DNA from 4 places in the Pararhizobium sp. PWRC1-1 genome. Region 1 is predicted to be linked to each of the others. Evidence: riboswitches for the same ligand, from Rfam matches in the RefSeq annotation. Region 1 holds a riboswitch; each other region holds the start of a gene.
The links. A riboswitch is a leader RNA that binds a small molecule or an ion and turns the genes downstream of it on or off. The one in region 1 is predicted to bind cobalamin.

Region 1 (4,674 bases):
GATGTCTCGATGCGACCGCGCAGCCCGTGCCAGCTGTGGCGCGGCGCATGCGTCTCGACGATGAAGCCGAGATTGAGATTGGGCATGTTTCGGGAGATGTTCTCCAGCTCGTCACGGAACAAGAGATCATCCGGCTGGCGGGCGCAGGACAGGAAAGAGGCGTCCGTCTGCGGGGCGCAATCGGCCATCCAGCGGGTCATTGACATCATCGGCGTGATGCCGGAACCGGCGGAGATGAACAGGTATTTTTCACCCGGATGCCGCACGAAGGAGAAGTCGCCGAGCGGGCCGAATGCTTTCAGCTTCATGCCGGGCTTCAGGTTGTCGAACATCCAGCGCGTGCCGATGCTCGATGCCTGCGCCTTGACGGTGACGGCCACGGAAAACGGCCGCGACGGCGTCGAGGACAGCGTGTAGGTGCGCATCACCGGATCATCCGGCGCCACCGGCAGTTCTAGCGTGACGAACTGGCCGGGCAGATAGCGAAACCAGCTGTCCTTGTCGGCCTTGAAGCCGAATGTCATTACATCCGGCCCTTCGGCGGTGACGGAAATGCATTCCAGGAGCTGCTGGCGGTCATTGAACGGCTGCAGTTCGTCGAAGTGCCGGAAGGATGAAGCAATCGTCATGTCAGGCAACCCGAACCAGAGGGGTGGAGATGGAACTGCCCTGCAGGCGATCAGCCAGGAAGTTGGTGTACCATTCGACGAACTGCATGACCCCACCTTCGTGTTCCGGCGAATAGGGACCGGGCTGATAGGCGGGAGAGCGGATGCCGAAGGCGTTTTCCTCGACGATCTGGCGGTCCTGGTCGTTGGTTTCGGTCCAGACATGCGTCAGTTCTTCGAGATTGTAGTCCACACCCTCGACGGCATCCTTGTGCACCAGCCATTTGGTGGTCACCTGGGTGAGTTCGGGACCAAGCGGCAGGACGCGGAAGGTGATGGCGTGGTCGGCCAGCACATGGTTCCAGGTGCTCGGATAGTGGAACAAGAGCAGCGTGCCAATATGGGACTGACTGACATCGTCGGAAAGCTGGCGCTTGACGGCGCGTTTGCCGGACATGGTGTAGCTTTCAGCCCCCTCGATCAGCGGCATGCGGGCGACGCGGAACTGGCCTTTGTGATCCATCTTGAATTCGCTCGGCAGGCCGGACGATTCGCAATGTGCCCAATGAGCGGCGATAATCGGATCATCCTTGGCGCCCTGCACGCCGGTGGCCGTCGGGGCTTCCGGATAGGTGCGGCAAAGTTCGGGGTGGTTTGCCGCGCAGTGGTAGCACTCGCGGTTGTTTTCCCAGACGAGCTTCCAGTTGCCCTTCTCGATGATGGTGCTCTCGAAAGCGACCTTGGTGTCCTTGAGATTGTGCGGTGTGACATAGGACGAGACCATGTCGCGCATGGGCTTGAAATCCATGGCCTCTTCAGCAAGGCAGATGAAGATGTAGCCGCCGATGGTTTCGCAATGGATCGGTTTCAGACCATGCTGGTTCTTGTCGAAATCCTCGCCCATCTGGCGGGCAAAAAGCAGCTTGCCGTCCAGCTCGTAAGTCCACTGGTGATAGGGACAGACAAGCTTGGCCGACGAGCCCTTGGCACCGGCGCAGACGCGCGAGCCGCGATGGCGGCAGGAATTGTGCAGCGCCCGGACGGTGCCTGAGCGGTCGCGGACGATGACGACCGGATACTCGCCGACCTGCACGGTGAAATAATTGCCGGATTTCGGGATTTCGCAGTCATGGCCGATGAACAGCCAGTCCTTGTACCAGATCTCCTCCATATCGAGCCTGTAGAGATCGGGATCGGTGTAGAAGGCCTGTTCGAGACTGTGGGTGTCGCGCCGGTTCTTCAATGTGCGGAGGACTTCACTGCGGAGATCCATGGTCATTTCCTTGTGCTCGCCAACTTTTTTGAAAGTTGCAGCAGACAGGAAAGGAACCGCCGGCGCGCCGGGAGAGCGCGTGGTTACAGTGGTTCTCCTTCCGGCTGCCCGCCGCAACCCAGATATCAATTTCATCACAAGGCTGGTTTCCGGGCTCTGGAGCTGTCCTTGCGGACGATCCCGGCGCCTTCCCGGATTTCTCCAGTGGCCTTTTGCCGAGGTTTCACTCCACCACCGTTGCGGGGGCAGCGCCGGATTTCGACCGGCTTCCCAATTCTCCGCCCTTCCCTATAAAGGCGGCACCTTGAGTGTCTTCATCTAATCCTCACGCTCGAAAAAACAGCCGCCAATTAACGACATCCGATTCCAGAATGACGACACGGAACATATTGCTTGGAGCCATGGTCAATCTGGCTATTTTATAAGCATAAACAATATGATCTGCTGAATTTGAAGCAAAAGTCCGGTTTTCCGCACAACGCTTCGGCAATCGGCCAAGACGCAGCCTCTTTGCGACATCCCGCGAGACAGATACGGCCGCTGCCCTTGCCAAACGACCGAGGGAAAAGGTTGGCGCCTGGCAAGACTGCATTAACCATAACGCGATAGCTTCGTTTCACAAGCGATTACGCGCCGGTGTGCTTTACCCGCACTCCGCCACAGTCTGGTACAGGCCGATGTCAAACCTGAGATATTTCGATGCCGCCGCGATCAAGCAGCCAGTTCAATCACCGAAGGCTGCGATCTATACGGAATTCCTGCGCACGGGCCGGATCAACCGCCACCAGCAGGAATGGAGTCCGACCGAAAAGCGCTACCTGACGTACCAGGAAGTGGCCACCCGCACCGGCAGGAAACTCGAGGCCGCCGGCACGGTCACCCATGACCGGATCAACGGCTTCCATCGCTCGATCCGCTTCCCGAAGATGCTTTTTCACCGCACACTCGCGGGTAGCCCGCATCTCGGCTATTGTCATGTGACGGCCGCGCGGACGAAATTTGCCAAGTTCGAGGATGTCCGCTGGTCGTTCTACATTGCCAATTTCTTCTCCGATATCGGCGACGACCAGCATTTTTTTGAGAAGATCAAGCTCGGTTACGCACGGATGTATTTCGCTGTCGCAACCGAGATGGACGCCGAAGCAGGCAAGTTGACGGTCAACCGTGCGGTGCATGACAACGGGCTGTTGTTTCGCACCCGCGATCCGAAGGAAGCGCTGAAGAACGTGCTTCTGCTCGGCGCCCGCAACGAACAGCTCCGCAAGATCATCAGCAGCCTCTGATCACTGCTTGTAGATCAGCCAGTCGCGTCCGGGCGGTTGCTCGTTTTCGGCTCCATGAACGATCGTCTGGTCTCCGCCCTTGCCCTGCGCCCTGGCGAGCGCTTTTTCGGCCGTATTGACGAGATCGAAGGCGTTGCCGGCGTCGTCCGACATACAAATGCCCACCGACAGCGTCACACAGCCGAGGTCGCGTCCGGTCTTTGGATGTTTGAAATGCGTGCCGCGCAAGGCCGAGCGCAAAAGTGCCACAAGCCGCACCACTTCCCGCTCCCCGCCTGCGTTGACCAGAAAACCGAAGCGGGTGCCGTCAAAACGGGCGACCAGTTCGCTTGAGGGAAAAGCCTGCTGGATAATGCCGCCGATATGCCGGGCCAGCGGTTCAGCCAATGCGGCCGCCTGTTCTGCCGACAGGCGCCGGCTGGTATCCGGTTCGGCAATGGCGATGCCACAGGCAAGCGGCAGATCGGGATCGGCATAGACCTTGGCGAGCGCCTTGTTGAAGGCACGGCGATTGGCAAGCCCCGTCACCGTATCCGAAAACTTCCGTGCTTCGAAGTCGGCAAGATCTTTCTGGACACCGGCGATGACGGTGGACTGCGCGGTGACGCTCTGCTCCAGTTCGGCATTGTGCGACACCTGCCGTTCGGTGGCCCGCTTCAGCGCCTGGATGGAAGTGGCAAGCGCGGCCTGACTCGCGTCGTCGGAAACCACCAGCGCTTTTGTCGCCTCGCTGATCAGCCGCCCGTAATCATCGAGTTGGTCTTTTTCGCGCGACAAGAGGTTCATGAAATTGCTCATCTCGTCGCGCACGATCGTCGTCGATCGCGCCAGCACGCTTGCCTCATGGTGATGCGGCAGATATTTGCGGCCAAGTTCGTCGAGCGCCGATTGCGACTTGTATTTGCCAAGCGCGATGAACTCGCGAACCAAGTCCGGATTGGCGCCGCCATAGGCTTCGTAGACGAGTTCGTAATTCCTCGGAATGGCGTCGATGCCCATCTGGTGCATGGCGGTGGCGATGCGCAGGGCAAGGTCGTTCGGCATGGATTTCTTGTTGGCCATAAGGGCTCCGGCTATGTGCAGGATCGGACAGCTAGCATAGGCAACTTTCCCCGCCGCTAACTGGAACTGTCGCATTTTAAGAAACCTTAACGCCGGATGTAGCGAACAGGCACAATTGACGGCGGCCCTCGAATGCGCTTGGCAACGCCCGGCCTGGCCCTGTAAAGGAAACCCGGAGCGCCTGCCTGCCTTTTCAAGAGGGGCGCATTGACGTTTGGAAGCTTGATGGCGCTGATCATAGACACACGGACCGAACCGGACCGCGCCTTGGCGATTGCCTGCGAGACGTTGGGCGAAGGCCTGCCGGTGGCGATCCCGACCGAGACGGTCTATGGGCTGGCGGCCGACGCCACCAACCCCGATGCGATCAGCCGCATCTATGAAATGAAGGGCCGTCCGCGCTTCAATCCGCTGATTTGCCATGTCGCCGATTTTGCCATGGCCGAGG
Region 2 (4,674 bases), on a different contig from region 1:
CGACGCAGCTTGCCGACTATCCGCATGCGGCGGCCGTCGAGAAGAACGTTTTGATCTACGACAGCGCCAGTGTGCTGAAGGCCGCGGTTTCGGGCGAGGGGCGCTGGGCGGTGCTGGCCGAAATTTGCGAGGCATTTGCGACAGGGCCTGGTGTCATGGTGCTGAAGCGGGCGTTTGAGGACGCGGCCGTCATCGATGCGGCAAGCCGCATTTTTGACGATATCATCAACGAGCAGCATCGGACCAATAGCGGCGGCGGCGACCATTTTGCCAAGCCGGGCGCCAATGACCGGATCTGGAATTCGCTGGAAAAGCACTGCCTGCGCGACCCGCAGAATTTTGCCGCCTACTATGGCAATGCGCTGATCGCCTTGGTCAGCGAAGCCTGGCTCGGGCCAAACTACCAGATGACCGCGCAGGTCAACAGGGTCAATCCGGGCGGAGCGGCACAATCGGCGCATCGGGATTACCATCTCGGCTTTCAGACATCATCGGTGATCGAGCAGTTTCCGGCGCATGTCCATCGCCTGTCGCCGGTCCTGACGCTGCAGGGTGCGGTTGCTCATTGCGACATGCCGCTCGAAAGCGGGCCGACTTTGTTCCTGCCCTACAGCCAGACCTATGTTCCGGGCTATCTGGCGCTGAAGCGCCAGGAGTTTCGCGACTATTTCAATCGCAACCATGTGCAGCTGCCCCTGTCGAAGGGGGATCTGGTCTTCTTCAATCCGGCACTCTTCCATGCGGCCGGAACCAACCGTTCCGAGGGTATCAAGCGTGTTGCAAACCTTTTGCAGGTTTCCTCCGCGTTCGGCCGGGCCATGGAAACCGTCAATCGGGAGCGCATGAGCGCCGTGCTCTATCCGGCCTTGAAGGCAATGCTTGCGGACGGCCGGCTGTCTGGCGGTGAAGCCGCTTGCGCCATCGCATCCTGTGCCGAGGGCTATTCCTTCCCGACCAATCTCGACCGGGACCCGCCCGTTGGCGGGCTTGCCCCGAAGACGCAGGCGCAGCTGATGCATGAAGCGCTGTCGGGTGGCTGGGAGGAGGCCGCCTTTAGCGCGGCGCTTGCAGCTCAGTCGGAGAAGAAGCTCAGCTAACGGAACCATATCCTACAATTTGAACTCCTGCCCGAATGCCGGGCGGGAGTTTTTTGGCATCGGCGACATCAAAAACGGAGGAAAAACAATGAGCAATGACTATGGCCGCCTGGACGGCAAGATCGCGATCGTGACCGGTGGTACGCAAGGGCTGGGGGCGGCGATCGCGACGCTGTTTGCCGAGCGCGGCGCGGCAGGCATCGTGATTTGTGGCCGCAATGCCGCCAAGGGCGAGGCCAAGGCCGCCGAAATCGGCAAGGCCACCGGCACCAAGGTCGTCTATGTGCAGGCCGATCTCGAACGGGTGGAGGATGCGCGCAAGGTGGTGGCCGCCTGCGACACGGAATTCGGCCGGGTCGATGCGCTGGTGAATGCCGCGGCGATCACCGACCGCGGCACGATCCTCGATACCAGCCCGGAACTGTTCGACCGGATGTTCGCCGTCAATGTGCGCGCACCATTTTTCCTGATGCAGGAGGCGATCAACGTCATGCGCCGGGAGAAGATCGAGGGAACCATCGTCAATATCGGCTCGATGTCGGCCAAGGCCGGCCAGCCGTTCATTGCAGCCTATTGCGCCTCCAAGGGGGCTTTGGAAACGCTGACCAAGAACACCGCCTACGCTGTGCTGCGTAACCGGATCCGCGTCAATGGCCTCAACATCGGCTGGATGGCGTCGGAAGGCGAGGATCGTATCCAGCGCGAATATCATGGTGCGGCCAGCGACTGGCTGGAGAAGGCAGCGGCAAGCCAGCCCTTCGGCCGTCTGGTCGATCCGGCCGAGGTGGCGCGTGCCTGCGCCTATCTGGCTTCCGGTGAATCCGGTCTGATGACCGGCTCGGTGATCTGCTTCGATCAGTCGATCTGGGGCGCCTATGACGGTTCGCCGCATCCGGTCGCGGCCATGTGATGAGATCATGGTGGGCCGCCTTGCATTTGGCGGCCCACCATGTCCATATCGTCTCGTTCAGGTGCCTGCGTTAGCGGGAGAATCGGGAATCCGGTGAAAATCCGGGACGTGCCCAGCGCTGTAACGGGGACGGCTTTGCATAGATGAATCTTGAGATTTTTCAGGATTATGCCACTGGATCTTCATCTGATCCGGGAAGGTTGCAAAGCCGGTTGATCCGCAGTCAGAAGACCGGCCTGACGAGATAGACCAAACCTGCGCGGACGGCGGGAGGTTTCGCATTGTTGGGGATCAAACGATGCAGATTGAACCGCAAGACCGCCTTGTGAGGGCGGACGCATTTTCATCGGACGAGCGCGCCGCCGTCTACCGCGCCATCGAAACCCGCCGCGACGTGCGCGACCAGTTCCTGCCGCAGCCTTTGCCGGGCGACGTGATCGCGCGGCTGCTTGCCGCCGCCCACAGCGCGCCTTCTGTCGGTTTCATGCAGCCATGGAACTTCATTGTCGTCCGTGACGAGGACCGCCGCGCCCGTGTCTTCAAGGCCTTTCAGCGGGCCAACGAGGAAGCCGCGCTGATGTTTGAGGGCGAGGCGCAGGACAAATACCGGTCGCTGAAGCTCGAAGGTATCCGCAAGGCGCCTGTCAGCATCTGTGTGACCTGTGATCCGACCCGTGCAGGAAAGGTCGTTCTTGGCCGGACGCACAATCCGCGCATGGATGCGTTTTCCACCGTCTGCGCCGTGCAGAACCTGTGGCTTGCCGCGCGCGCCGAAGGTGTCGGCGTCGGCTGGGTCAGCATTTTCCACGAGCACGATATCAAGGACGTTCTCGGCATTCCCGATCATATCGAGATCATCGCCTGGCTGTGCCTCGGTTACGTCGATAGGCTGTATTCAGAGCCGGAACTGGCCGTCAAAGGCTGGCGACAGCGGTTGTCCCTTGACGATCTGGTATTCGAGGACGCCTGGGGCGTCAGACAAAGCGAATGATCAGTTGGTCTGCTGCTGCTGGTAGCCTGGGCCAGCGGGATGCCTGAGGTCGATCGAGGTTTCCTGCGAGGGCAGGAAGCTTGGACCGACGACGCGAACCTTGTTATCCTGCGGATTGTAGGGCCGGTCGGCGACGGTGCTCTTTGCCTGCGTGCCATCCGCCTTTTTAGCGCGAAGATCGACGACGCCCTTGCCGTTGCCGGGTGTACTCTGCTGGATGGCGGTTTGTCCCACCGGACGGCAGCCGCATTGGCCGGGTTGGCTGAGATCGCGGGTCTTGTAAGCGAAAGCTGTCGGCAGTTCGGCATAGGGCTCGCCGGTCGCGGCGGAGACCATCTGATCCGTCTCTTCCGTCGTCAGCGCATGATAGTAGAGCGTTGTTTCCGTTCCGGGGCAACGCCGCTGGCAGGTTTCGGCATCGCGCGCGAAATCGGCGGGCGATGAATTCGACGAGATCGGGAAGAACGCCCCGTCACAGGTGCGCACGCAAAGTGTCCGCAGGCTGCCGGGATAGTCCGCGCCCGGCCCAAATCCGTCATACGGCCCGAAATTGTCATGCGGCCCAAAACTATCGGGCTGCATCCTGAAATCGGTGACATCAGCCCCCTGCTGGTCCCGGTAGTCTTCGCTGACCGGCGGCAGGTCCTCAAGGATATTGCGATGGGTTTCGGGTTCCTCGACCGCAGCCCTCAAGACTTCGTCCTGTTCCTCGTCACAGCGATTGACAGCGAGCGCTGCATGGATGCGCCGCCGGGTCATCTCGCTGGCGCCGCCCTCCAGGAGATTTTGCCTGCGGGCTTTGAGCGTTTCGAGGTCCATTTCCATTTGCGAGATTTCTTCAGCCAAGCTCTGGCAGGCATCCTCGTTTGGGCCCCCGACAACGATCATGCTTCCGGAACTGCATCCCATCCGCCGGAGATCGCTGCGGGCCTGGCGCAAATCAAGGTTCTGGCGTGAGATTGCTCCGGTATAATCACGCAGATTGGCGTTGGAGGCGACGATCTTCGGCAGGCTGGCAAGGTCGGCATTCAGGCGTTCGCACACCGTCGAGGCATTGGCGGTGGCTGCCATGACCAGAAGGAGCGGCGCAATACGCGCTGCGAAGGATACCGAACGGAAAACCACGTATTTCTCTCGCCTGAGCATGCCGGCGTTCTGCCGGGTGCACGGGAACATCCCGCACACTCTGACTTTTGCCTATCATACCGCCATTCGAGGGGGCTGCAACGCAGTCCGCTCACCAGCGTTAACGATGCCGGTACGAAATGAACCGGGCGCGGCGGAAGAGCCACAATCGTCGGCTCTTGTGCCAGAGAGACCATTTCAAGCGGCCCTGGCCATTTCAAGCGACATCGGCCGCTCCAGCACGGATCCGCCGATTTCGGCGACGGTCTTCATCCTGTCCAAAAGGTCAGTCGTGACTTCCCAGGCAACGGCGACGGCATAGACAGAGCCGATCCGCTGCGGCTCGCCTATCCGTTCGCCGGGGCATCCCATCCGCCGGAACATCCGCTCGAGGAAGACATCGGTGACAGTGACGATATGGCTGAGTCCGGAGGACAACCCCAGTTCGCCGACGCCGCACATCAACTCTGCCGCTGCGATCGTCACCTGGTTCGAGCCGCGATCCTGCGAGATGGTCGGATCGATGCAGAACCGGCTGGACTCCCAGACGG
Region 3 (4,674 bases), on a different contig from region 1:
GACAGAGGGGGAAATCTCGCCGAAAGCAGCAAACCCAGCGGCCTTTTTCCAAGCCTCGACCCCGATCACACCCTGCCCCGGCCACCAGATCCCCGCCTTCATCAGCGGTGCTGCCGATTCCGGTTTTTCCGCGCCGTCGATCAGCGCCTCGGCATAGCGCAGCAGCCGCGCCATGTTGTCGGCGCCGCCTTCGGTGAAATAGGCCCACATGCGGTTGCGGTCTTCCGCAGAGACGGTCGAGAACGGCTCCAACCCGGGATCGGGCTTGTCGCAGCCCGGCAGCACGGCAATCTGGAATTTATGGGTGACGGCGGCTGCATGCAGCGCCTCCAGCACATATTGAAAATAGCTGGCGCCGCCGAGTGGGCGAACGATGATCAGCTTGGCATGACGCGCCGTGCGCTCGACATAGGTATCGACCGACATCGGGTGCTTGAGCGTCAGAAGGCTTGCCACCCGCAGGCTCGACTTTCCTCCACGCGTGCGGTGCGCGCCAGCAATCGACGAAAGCTCGGTATCCGCTGCCGACAGGAACAGGATATCGGCTGGTGATTGACCGAGATCGATCGCTTCCTCGCCGTCGGTAATCGTGCCTTTCTGAGCTAGGAGGAGATGCATGGTATTCCCCAAAGGCAGCGATACCCCCCTCTGTCACTCCGTGACATCTCCCCCACAAGGGGGAAGATCGGGGCCGCGCGGTGCCGGGACGCTTGCACCAAGAAATTTGAGCGCGAGGCAGCCACAGCTGATCTCCCCCCTTGTGGGGGAGATGTCCGCCAGGACAGAGGGGGGTACGCCGCGCTCACCATTGTCAAACCGCCGCAGCGATCGCAGCACGCACGGCCGCTTCATCCATGTCGTGCAGGCCGATGACGACCAGGCGCGTGCGGCGCACTTCGCCGGCAGCCCAGGGGCGGTCGAAATACTGGTCAATGCGGGCGCCGACGCCCTGGATCAAAAGGCGCATCGGCTTGCCGGGAATATCGGCAAAGCCCTTCAGGCGCAGCACGTCGTGCTCTGCGATGATCCGCTTCAGCTTTTCGATGAAACTGGCGGGATCGGTAATGGACCCCAGTTCAACGATGAAGCTGTCGAATTCGTCATGGCTATGCTCCTCGCCGGCCTCATGCTGCATCTCGTGATGGGATTTACGGTTGGCGATGTCGCTTTCGGTGCCGACACCAAGGCCGAGCAGGACGGCGGCGGAAACCTCGCCGTTCTTCGCCTCGATCATCGTCGGCTTGCGGTGGGTGCGCGAAGAGACCTCGTTGCGGACAAAGGCAAGGCCGGTCGAATCGAGCAGGTCGGTCTTGTTGAGGATGATCAGGTCGGCCGCGGTCAGCTGGTCTTCGAACAGTTCCTCGATCGGGCTTTCGTGATCGAGATTGTCGTCGTTGACGCGCAGCGCATCGACCTTGTCATGATCGTCGGCAAACCGTCCGGCCGCAACAGCTGCACTATCGACAACGGTGATGACGCCATCGACGGTGACCTGCGTGCGGATATCCGGCCAGTTGAAGGCTGCGATCAGCGGCTGTGGCAGCGCCAGACCGGACGTTTCGATGATGATATGGTCCGGGCGGCTCTCGCGCTCCAGCAGTTTGGTCATGGTCGGGATGAAATCATCGGCGACGGTGCAGCAGATGCAGCCATTGGTCAGCTCGATGATATCGTCCTCGCTGCACGCTTCGGCGCCGCAGCCCTTCAGGACGTCGCCATCGACGCCAAGATCGCCGAATTCGTTGATGATCAGCGCGATGCGGCGGCCGCCAGCATTCTGCAGGATGTTGCGGATCATCGTCGTCTTGCCGGCACCGAGAAAGCCGGTAATGACGGTCGCCGGGATCTTGCCGTGGACGGCCTTTTCAATAGTCATGGATCAACCCTTCATTTTCAGCGGCAATCCAGCCGCGATGAAATAGACGTCTGCGGATATCTCCGCAACGATTTGGTGCAGCCGGCCGGCATGGTCGCGAAAGTCACGCGCCATCCGGTTTTCCGGCACGATGCCCAGGCCGACCTCGTTCGAAACGAAGACCAGCCGGGCTTTTGCCTGCGGCACATAGGCCGCAAGCCGTTTAAATTCCGCCGCAATATCCCGATGCTCCATCATCAGATTAGTGACCCAGAGCGTCAGGCAATCGATCAGAACGATGCGATCAGGCGCATCGATCGCCTTCAGGCAGCCGGCAAGATCGAGAGGCTCTTCATGGGTCTGCCACTCTGGTCCGCGGCGATCGCGATGCTCGGTAATCCTTGCCTGCATCTCGTCGTCCCAAGCCCTTCCGGTCGCGACGTAATGCATGCGCAGACCCGACGCCGTCACGAGTTTTTCGGCGAAGGTGGATTTGCCGGAACGGGCGCCGCCCAGAACCAGCACGCTGCCTGACTGTATCGATGTCATGAAATGATCCCGGCCTCAGCGCGCGCCGGAAAGAACAAGAATTCTTGGCTCACGAAAACCAGCATTCGCGGCAACGCGAAACAGGCCGTTCCGGGGACGGGATGATAAAGCCATGACAACCTCCGTGCTGGCATCGGGAGTATCTCTCCCTGGGTTGGGCGAACCCCAATCTAAAACGGGGCCCTTGAGGATGGCAGGTCTCCTGGCTCACGGCGCCACGCCCCAAATGGGACGAACGGGTTCGCCTCGCCTTCCCGGAGTGTTTTGCGCCAGATTGCGTTACCGCAATCGACGGGCATCACGAAGAGGTGGACGATTCGTAGATAATAGAGGCGTCCGGCCCCGGCTGATCGTGACGTCACTCCAGTGGCTTTTCCGGTTGGGCCGATCCATGCCGCTGCCGCGAATACGGACAGTCCGGTAACATCGGCTTTCCCGGATGGCGAACCCTGACCGTTCTACAGTCGCGGGGTCGGCTGCGATAAGGACGCCCGGTCTGGGTCCGGCCCGTCGCATTCCCATTTACTCCCGACATGCAAACGGCATATCGGGAACCATCCAATGACCGATGATTAGGCGCTCGCCTGGATCAAGTCAATTGCGGCACTCACTCGCCGCCATGGTTTGGCCCGGCCTCGGCAAGACTAAGCTTGATCTCCCAGACCATGCCTTCTAGAGCAATTCCAGCGGAAGTGCGCAGCGGTTTTGCGTCCGAAATTGCGTAGAAAAAAAGACAGGCCGTTTTCGCAATTCGAAGAAAAGCGGAAATGCCCACGACGGCGCAGAGACAGGATGGCCAGGCAATGAAGCTGAAGATGATTCCGAAACTTAACCTGCGGCGGCTCGGCTATCTCTCGCTGCTTTTCGATCTCGGGCGCATGCGGGCCTTTGCGCGGCGGAGCGAACTCGGCCTGGTCGTCGCGGGCATGATCGTCGGTGTTACGTCGGGTCTTGCCGTCACCGCGATGAGCATCATATCGAGCCGCCTGCACAGCCTGATCTTCGGCATTGCCGATGACGAAAGGCTGAGTTCCAGCAATCTGCAGGGCGAAATTTCCATATTGATCGCGCCGGTGGCCGGTGGGATCATTCTCGGCCTGGTGATGGTCGTTCTGGCGTCGTGGCGCAAGAAGCCGATGGTCGACCCGATCGAGGCGAACGCGCTGCATGGTGGCCGCCTGTCTCTGACCGATAGCATTATCGTTGCGATCCAGAACCTGATCTCCAATGGTTTTGGTGCGTCCGTCGGGCTTGAGGCCGGTTATACGCAGCTCGCATCCGGCATTGCGTCAAAACTCGGCATCTCGCTGCAGCTTCGCCGCTCGGACCTGCGCACCCTGGTCGGCTGCGGCGCCGCCGGTGCCATCGCTGCCGCATTCAATGCACCGTTGACGGGCGCCTTTTATGCCTTCGAGCTGATCATCGGCACCTATACGATCGTGTCGCTGACACCGGTCGTGGTTTCCGCCCTGATCGCAAATCTCGTGGCCAGATGGCTGTATGCGGGCGATTTTACCATCGATGTCGGTCAGTTCGGCGCCGTCGTCCCGGCCGACTATCTGCCGGCATTGTTGCTCGGCTGCCTCTGCGCCGGCATGGGCATTCTTTTGATGAAGGGCGTCTCGCTGATCGAGGGGCTTGCCCGCCGCAGCTCGATCCCTGCTCCCATGCGCCCGGCGCTCGGCGGCATCGTCGTCGGGCTTCTGGCACTGGTATCGCCGCAAGTGCTTTCGGCCGGTCACGGCGCCCTGCATCTCAATCTCGCCAGTTCGCCGGCGATCCCGATGCTGATCGGCCTGTTCCTGATGAAATCACTCGCCTCGGCCGTCTCGATCGGCTCCGGCTTTCGCGGCGGCCTGTTCTTTGCCTCGCTGTTCATGGGCGCGCTGCTCGGCAAGCTGTTTGCTTTTTCCGCGCCCTACATATTTTCCCACGCAACGCTGACGCCAGTCATCTACGCAGTCGTCGGCATGAGTTCGCTGGCGGTCGCCATTATCGGCGGGCCACTGACCATGACATTCCTGGCACTGGAAATCACCGGCGACTTTCCGATCACCGTCCTTGTTCTGGCAGCCGTGATCACCTCATCACTCGTCGTACGGACCACCTTCGGCTACTCATTCGCCACATGGCGTTTTCACCTGCGCGGCGAAAGCATCCGTAGCGCCCATGATGTCGGCTGGATCAGGAACCTGACGGTTGGCCGCCTGATGCGCACCGATGTCCGCACGATCGACATTCAGGCAACGCTGGAGGATTTCCGGAGAGAC
Region 4 (4,674 bases), on a different contig from region 1:
CATGATGCGGCGAGCGCTCGACAAAGGCCCGCACCCCGAAGACCTCGGAAATCAACTCCTCCGTCAGGACATCCTCCGGCGCGCCAGCGGCCACGACTTGCCCGCGGCTGAGAACGGCGATCGTATCGCAAAACATCGATGCCAGATTGAGATCATGCAGCGCGATGATGCTGGTGATCGGCAGTTTCGTCACCAGTGATAGGATTTCGAGTTGGTGCTGGATATCCAGATGATTGGTCGGCTCGTCGAGCAGAAGCTCGCTCGGTGTCTGCGCGAGTGCTCGGGCGATGTGCACCCGCTGGCGCTCGCCGCCCGAGAGGGTGTGCCACAGTTGACCCGCTTTGTGCGCCATTCCGACATGAGCGAGGGCATCGTTGACAGCATGATCGTCGGTACTGCTCCAGGGGCTCAGCGCCCCCCGATGCGGCGTGCGGCCAAGCCTGACAACTTCAAGAACGGTAACCTGCGCCTCCGTCGTCGCCTGCTGTTCGACAAAGGCGATCCGCCTGGCGATATCCAGCCGGCTCATCGAGCCGATATCGACATCCCCAAGGGAAATCACGCCGCTGCGAACCTTCCGCAACCGGCATATCAAACGAAGCAGGCTGGATTTCCCAGACCCGTTCGGGCCGAGAAGACCGAGTGTGCGACCCGGAGAGACGTCCAGACTGATGCCGTCGACGACAAGGACGCCGGCCGTCGCCCAGTGCACATCTTGGACCGAAATGCTCATACGGGTCTCCTCGCCTTGCAAAGGATCAAGGCAAATGCGGGGGCGCCGAACAGGGCAGTCACGACCCCGATGGGCAAGATTTGCTGCGGGATGATGATCCGCGAAACGATATCCGCCACGACCATGAAGATGGCGCCGATCATTGCTGTTGCGGGCAGAAGGCGAATATGACCCGGTCCGACCAGGAAGCGCGCTGCGTGGGGGATGACGAGGCCGACAAAGCCGATCGAGCCGACAATGCTGACCATGGTTGCAGTCAAAAGTGCCGTGACACCCAGAAGGACAATGCGGACCCGGGCAACAGGAATGCCGAGTGCTGCGGCAGCATCGGTGCCGAACGTAAACGCGTCGAGCGCGCGCGCATAGAACATGCACAGCACAAAGCCCATGATCGCCACCGGTCCTGCCAGGTAGACATCGGGCCAGCGCACACCGGAAAGACTGCCAAGCAGCCAGAACATCACGCCGCGCGCCTGTTCGGCATTGGCTGACGTGGTGACGATATAGGAGGTCAGTGCGTTGAACAGCTGTGACCCCGCCACCCCGGCAAGAATGATCCGGTCAGCCCCTCCCCCTGCCCCGGTGGCGAGCAGAGACACGAATAGAAAAGCAATCACCGCACCGATAAACGCCCCGGCAGACAATGTTAAAACACCATAACCAAGACCGAGGATCATCACCGCAACGGCGCCTGTCGATGCACCGGCGGAAACCCCCAGAACGTATGGCTCCGCCAGCGGATTGCGCAGCAGGGCCTGCAGGATCGCGCCAGAAAGCGCTAGCGCAACGCCCGAACTCGCCGCAACCAGCGCCCGGCTCAGACGGTAGTCCCAGATGATGCCCTCATGAATGCGGCTCAGCTCGAACCCGGTTCCGAACAGGCGGTTGCCGACTGCTTTGACAGTCGTACCGATCGGAATGGAGATTTCACCGATTGACACCGCAAGGCTGACGGCAAAACCCAACACAAGGATGGAAAGAATGCAGAGCGCGGCAAGCGCTCCCCATCCCTGCCGGGTCATCAGACCTTGGCTCATTTCGCCAGACCGAACGACTTGATGCCGGCAGCAAGAATTTCAAGACCGTCGATCGTTCGAATGGTCGGGTTCATCGACTGCGCGTCCATCTCGACGAAATGCTTGTTCTTGACGGCGTCAAGCTGGCTGGTAACCGGATCCTTTTCGAGGAAGTCGATCTTGACCTTCGGATCGTCAGCCGAATACCGGCGGCGATCCATCGTCGCAATGACGATCACCGCAGGATTGGCCTGGGCGATCGTTTCCCAGCCCACCAGCGGCCACTCCTCTTCGGTGGTGACGACATTCTTTGCGCCAAGCGTCTTCAGGATATAGGCCGGCGCGCTGTTCTTGCCGGCGATAAAGGCATCGCCTTGCACTTCCTTGCTGGAGAACCAGAACGCGATCGGCAGGTCTTTGCTCGATCCGCCAAGCGATGCAACCGCATCAGCCTCGCGCTTTTTCAAGGTGGCGATCAATGCATCGCCGCGATCCTGAATATCAAAGATCTGCGCTAACTCACTGATTTCATGATAGATCAGGCCCATCGTGAAGAGTTCCTTGCGCACGCCGTCGCCGCCATCGGTGTTGACCTTGGCCACGCAATCGGCGGGAGAAACATAGGTCTTGATACCCAGCTCTGCAAACTGCTCGCGCTTGCCGACAGATCCTTGCGTGCCGACATGCCATTCGAACTCGGCTGCGACCAGATCCGGCTCCTGGCCGGCGACGGATTCGAAGCTTGGATCATTGTCGGCCAAGCGCTTGATCGATTTGTTGACCGCCGCATAGGCCGGCAATACCGGCCCAACCCAGACGGCCGTTCCGACGATTTTGTCGGCAAGCCCGAGCGAATAGAGGATTTCGGTCATGCCCTGACCGATGGAAACCGTCTTTCCTGGCGCCTTTTCAAAGGTGACCGGTTGGCCGCAATTGGTAATCGTCAGCGGATAGGTGGTCGATGCGGCATTGGATTGCGGGGCAAGGGCGGCTGCCGAAAGCGCCGCCATAGAAAACAAGACAGCGCGCGAAACGTAGCGATTCATGAAGATCCTCGTATTAAGAGTCTGGCAAGTGCCCGTCCGGGCCTGACCAGCGATAGGTGAAAAGGTAGCCGGCATGCGGCAGAGCAAACGGCAAAACATGCAAGACACATGCGGTCACGGCTCATGCGCCGCAGAGAACTAACAATGCCGGTGTGCTACGCGGGGGAGGGAAATTGAAGGCGCTACGCCAATGGAAACGTCGAAAATCGTCATCTCATGCTCCTCTCCGGACAACCCCGTCCGGGATGGTGGACACTGTTTTGACGGCAGGTCTCCTGGCTCGCGAATGTGCACCGAATATCTGCCTTCCCGCACCTCGGTACAGTGGCATGACCATCCCGAAGGAGGTCACAAGGATATATCGGCAATCCGCTTACAGTTGCGGGGGCAGCCACGGTTTTGGCCCCATATAGGTCATCCGCACCGTGTTCCCTATTAATCCCGTCGGGAGTCATCCCTCCGGAAACCGTCCCGATCACTTAGAGGACGCATGATCTCGCCGTCAAGAATTCGTTTGTTGGCGGCCAGGACATTTCTCAGGACTGTTGGTGAGCGTCCGCAATCAAGGCGTGCAATTGGGGTTCCAATCCAAGCCGATAGTCGGCGGCGATTGGTGGACGTACTCAGGACCCGGGAGGACAGGATAGAGCGATCTTCAAAGCTCTTTTCCCTGATCGGCTCTGGCAAACTCTCGGTCGAAATCGCTGCGGTCTTTCCTCTGTCAGAAGGCGCGTCGGCTCATCGTCTGCTGCAGGAGAGATCCGCGATCGGGAAGATACTTCTTTGCGTCGCGGAGAGCTGAGACAGCTGTTGCCAATGCCCGCACGCTTTCCGGTGCCTTCTGCCTTTTGCGGCCGGTATCAGTGAAAATGGCTGTTCTCAGCGTTGAGAACAGCCATTTTCGTGAATTGTCGAATGACTTGCCGAAATCCATTCGTGTCGATGGGGTTGATTTAGACGGACCGTGTGAGGCCACCGTCGACACGAATATTCTGCCCGGTGATATACCCTGCCCCATCCGAGGCCAGGAATGCGATCGTTGCCGCAATTTCCTCGCTCTTGCCGTATCGCTGCATCGGCACATTATTCCGTCGCGCGTCCGTCGCGGGCAGGCTGTCGATCCATCCCGGAAGGACGTTGTTGATCCTGATATTGTCCTTGGCGTAGGTGTCCGCGAAAATCTTCGTGTAGGCGGCAAGACCGGCCCGGAATACGGCCGATGTGGGGAACATTTCGGATGGCTCGAACGCCCATGCGGTCGAGATGTTGATGATGGAGCCGGATTGCTGTTTCTGCATGACCGGTGTGACGAGCCGAACCGCGCGGACAACGTTGAGCAGGTAGGTGTCCAAGCCCTTGTGCCAATCGTCATCGGATATATCGAGGATCGGTGCGCGGCGACCGTGGCCCGCGCTGTTGACGAGCACATCAATACGGCCCCAGTTGGAGATGGCCAAATCAACCAGTCTCTTCAAATCTTCATTAGATTGATTGGATCCGGTTATGCCGACGCCTCCCAGTTCGGCTGCGAGTTTTTCGCCTTTACCGGACGACGACAGAATTGCCACTTTGTAACCGTCCGTAGCGAGCTTACGGGCGGCTTCAGCCCCCATGCCGCTACCGCCCGCCGTGATGACCGCGATCTTTTCATTTGCCATTTGATGTCCCTTCAAAAGCGCTATGCCGATTCCGGTAAGTTGACACAGGAGGAAGCAGAAGACTAAGCAGAAAGATATAGTCCTGCCTGTAGGAAAACTATTGAATGCTTGGCGCACGCGGACCTTACCGTTACCCACCTCTCAATGCGCTTCGGATGTTTGAGAGCGCTGCGCGGCATTTGAATTTTCGGGTCGCTTCAGAAGAGCTTTGCGTCACTCAA

Region 2: another riboswitch for cobalamin. It lies ahead of bluB (5,6-dimethylbenzimidazole synthase); the one in region 1 lies ahead of ACP7E0_RS11940 (aromatic ring-hydroxylating oxygenase subunit alpha).
Region 3: another riboswitch for cobalamin. It lies ahead of cobU (bifunctional adenosylcobinamide kinase/adenosylcobinamide-phosphate guanylyltransferase); the one in region 1 lies ahead of ACP7E0_RS11940 (aromatic ring-hydroxylating oxygenase subunit alpha).
Region 4: another riboswitch for cobalamin. It lies ahead of ACP7E0_RS30325 (ABC transporter substrate-binding protein); the one in region 1 lies ahead of ACP7E0_RS11940 (aromatic ring-hydroxylating oxygenase subunit alpha).

The regions. Positions count from the first base shown of each region.
Region 1 is NZ_JAFCXE010000006.1:119,061-123,734, forward strand. Features, by position in the region: gene ACP7E0_RS11935 (2Fe-2S iron-sulfur cluster-binding protein) at 1-629, opposite strand, end outside; gene ACP7E0_RS11940 (aromatic ring-hydroxylating oxygenase subunit alpha) at 631-1,881, opposite strand; cobalamin riboswitch at 2,005-2,203, opposite strand; gene ACP7E0_RS11945 (DUF6656 family protein) at 2,559-3,164, shown strand; gene ACP7E0_RS11950 (diguanylate cyclase domain-containing protein) at 3,165-4,226, opposite strand; gene ACP7E0_RS11955 (L-threonylcarbamoyladenylate synthase) at 4,452-4,674, shown strand, end outside.
Region 2 is NZ_JAFCXE010000007.1:172,870-177,543, reverse strand. Features, by position in the region: gene ACP7E0_RS13550 (phytanoyl-CoA dioxygenase family protein) at 1-1,097, shown strand, start outside; gene ACP7E0_RS13545 (SDR family oxidoreductase) at 1,186-2,007, shown strand; cobalamin riboswitch at 2,051-2,261, shown strand; gene bluB (5,6-dimethylbenzimidazole synthase) at 2,306-2,998, shown strand; gene ACP7E0_RS13535 (DUF2865 domain-containing protein) at 2,999-4,144, opposite strand; gene ACP7E0_RS13530 (acyl-homoserine-lactone synthase) at 4,322-4,674, opposite strand, start outside.
Region 3 is NZ_JAFCXE010000026.1:44,411-49,084, reverse strand. Features, by position in the region: gene cobN (cobaltochelatase subunit CobN) at 1-618, opposite strand, end outside; gene cobW (cobalamin biosynthesis protein CobW) at 812-1,876, opposite strand; gene cobU (bifunctional adenosylcobinamide kinase/adenosylcobinamide-phosphate guanylyltransferase) at 1,880-2,404, opposite strand; cobalamin riboswitch at 2,580-2,978, opposite strand; gene ACP7E0_RS29095 (chloride channel protein) at 3,220-4,674, shown strand, end outside.
Region 4 is NZ_JAFCXE010000029.1:14,601-19,274, forward strand. Features, by position in the region: gene ACP7E0_RS30315 (ABC transporter ATP-binding protein) at 1-733, opposite strand, end outside; gene ACP7E0_RS30320 (FecCD family ABC transporter permease) at 730-1,770, opposite strand; gene ACP7E0_RS30325 (ABC transporter substrate-binding protein) at 1,767-2,759, opposite strand; cobalamin riboswitch at 3,044-3,281, opposite strand; gene ACP7E0_RS30330 (zinc-binding dehydrogenase) at 3,286-3,597, shown strand; gene ACP7E0_RS30335 (SDR family oxidoreductase) at 3,749-4,453, opposite strand; gene gcvA (transcriptional regulator GcvA) at 4,558-4,674, shown strand, end outside.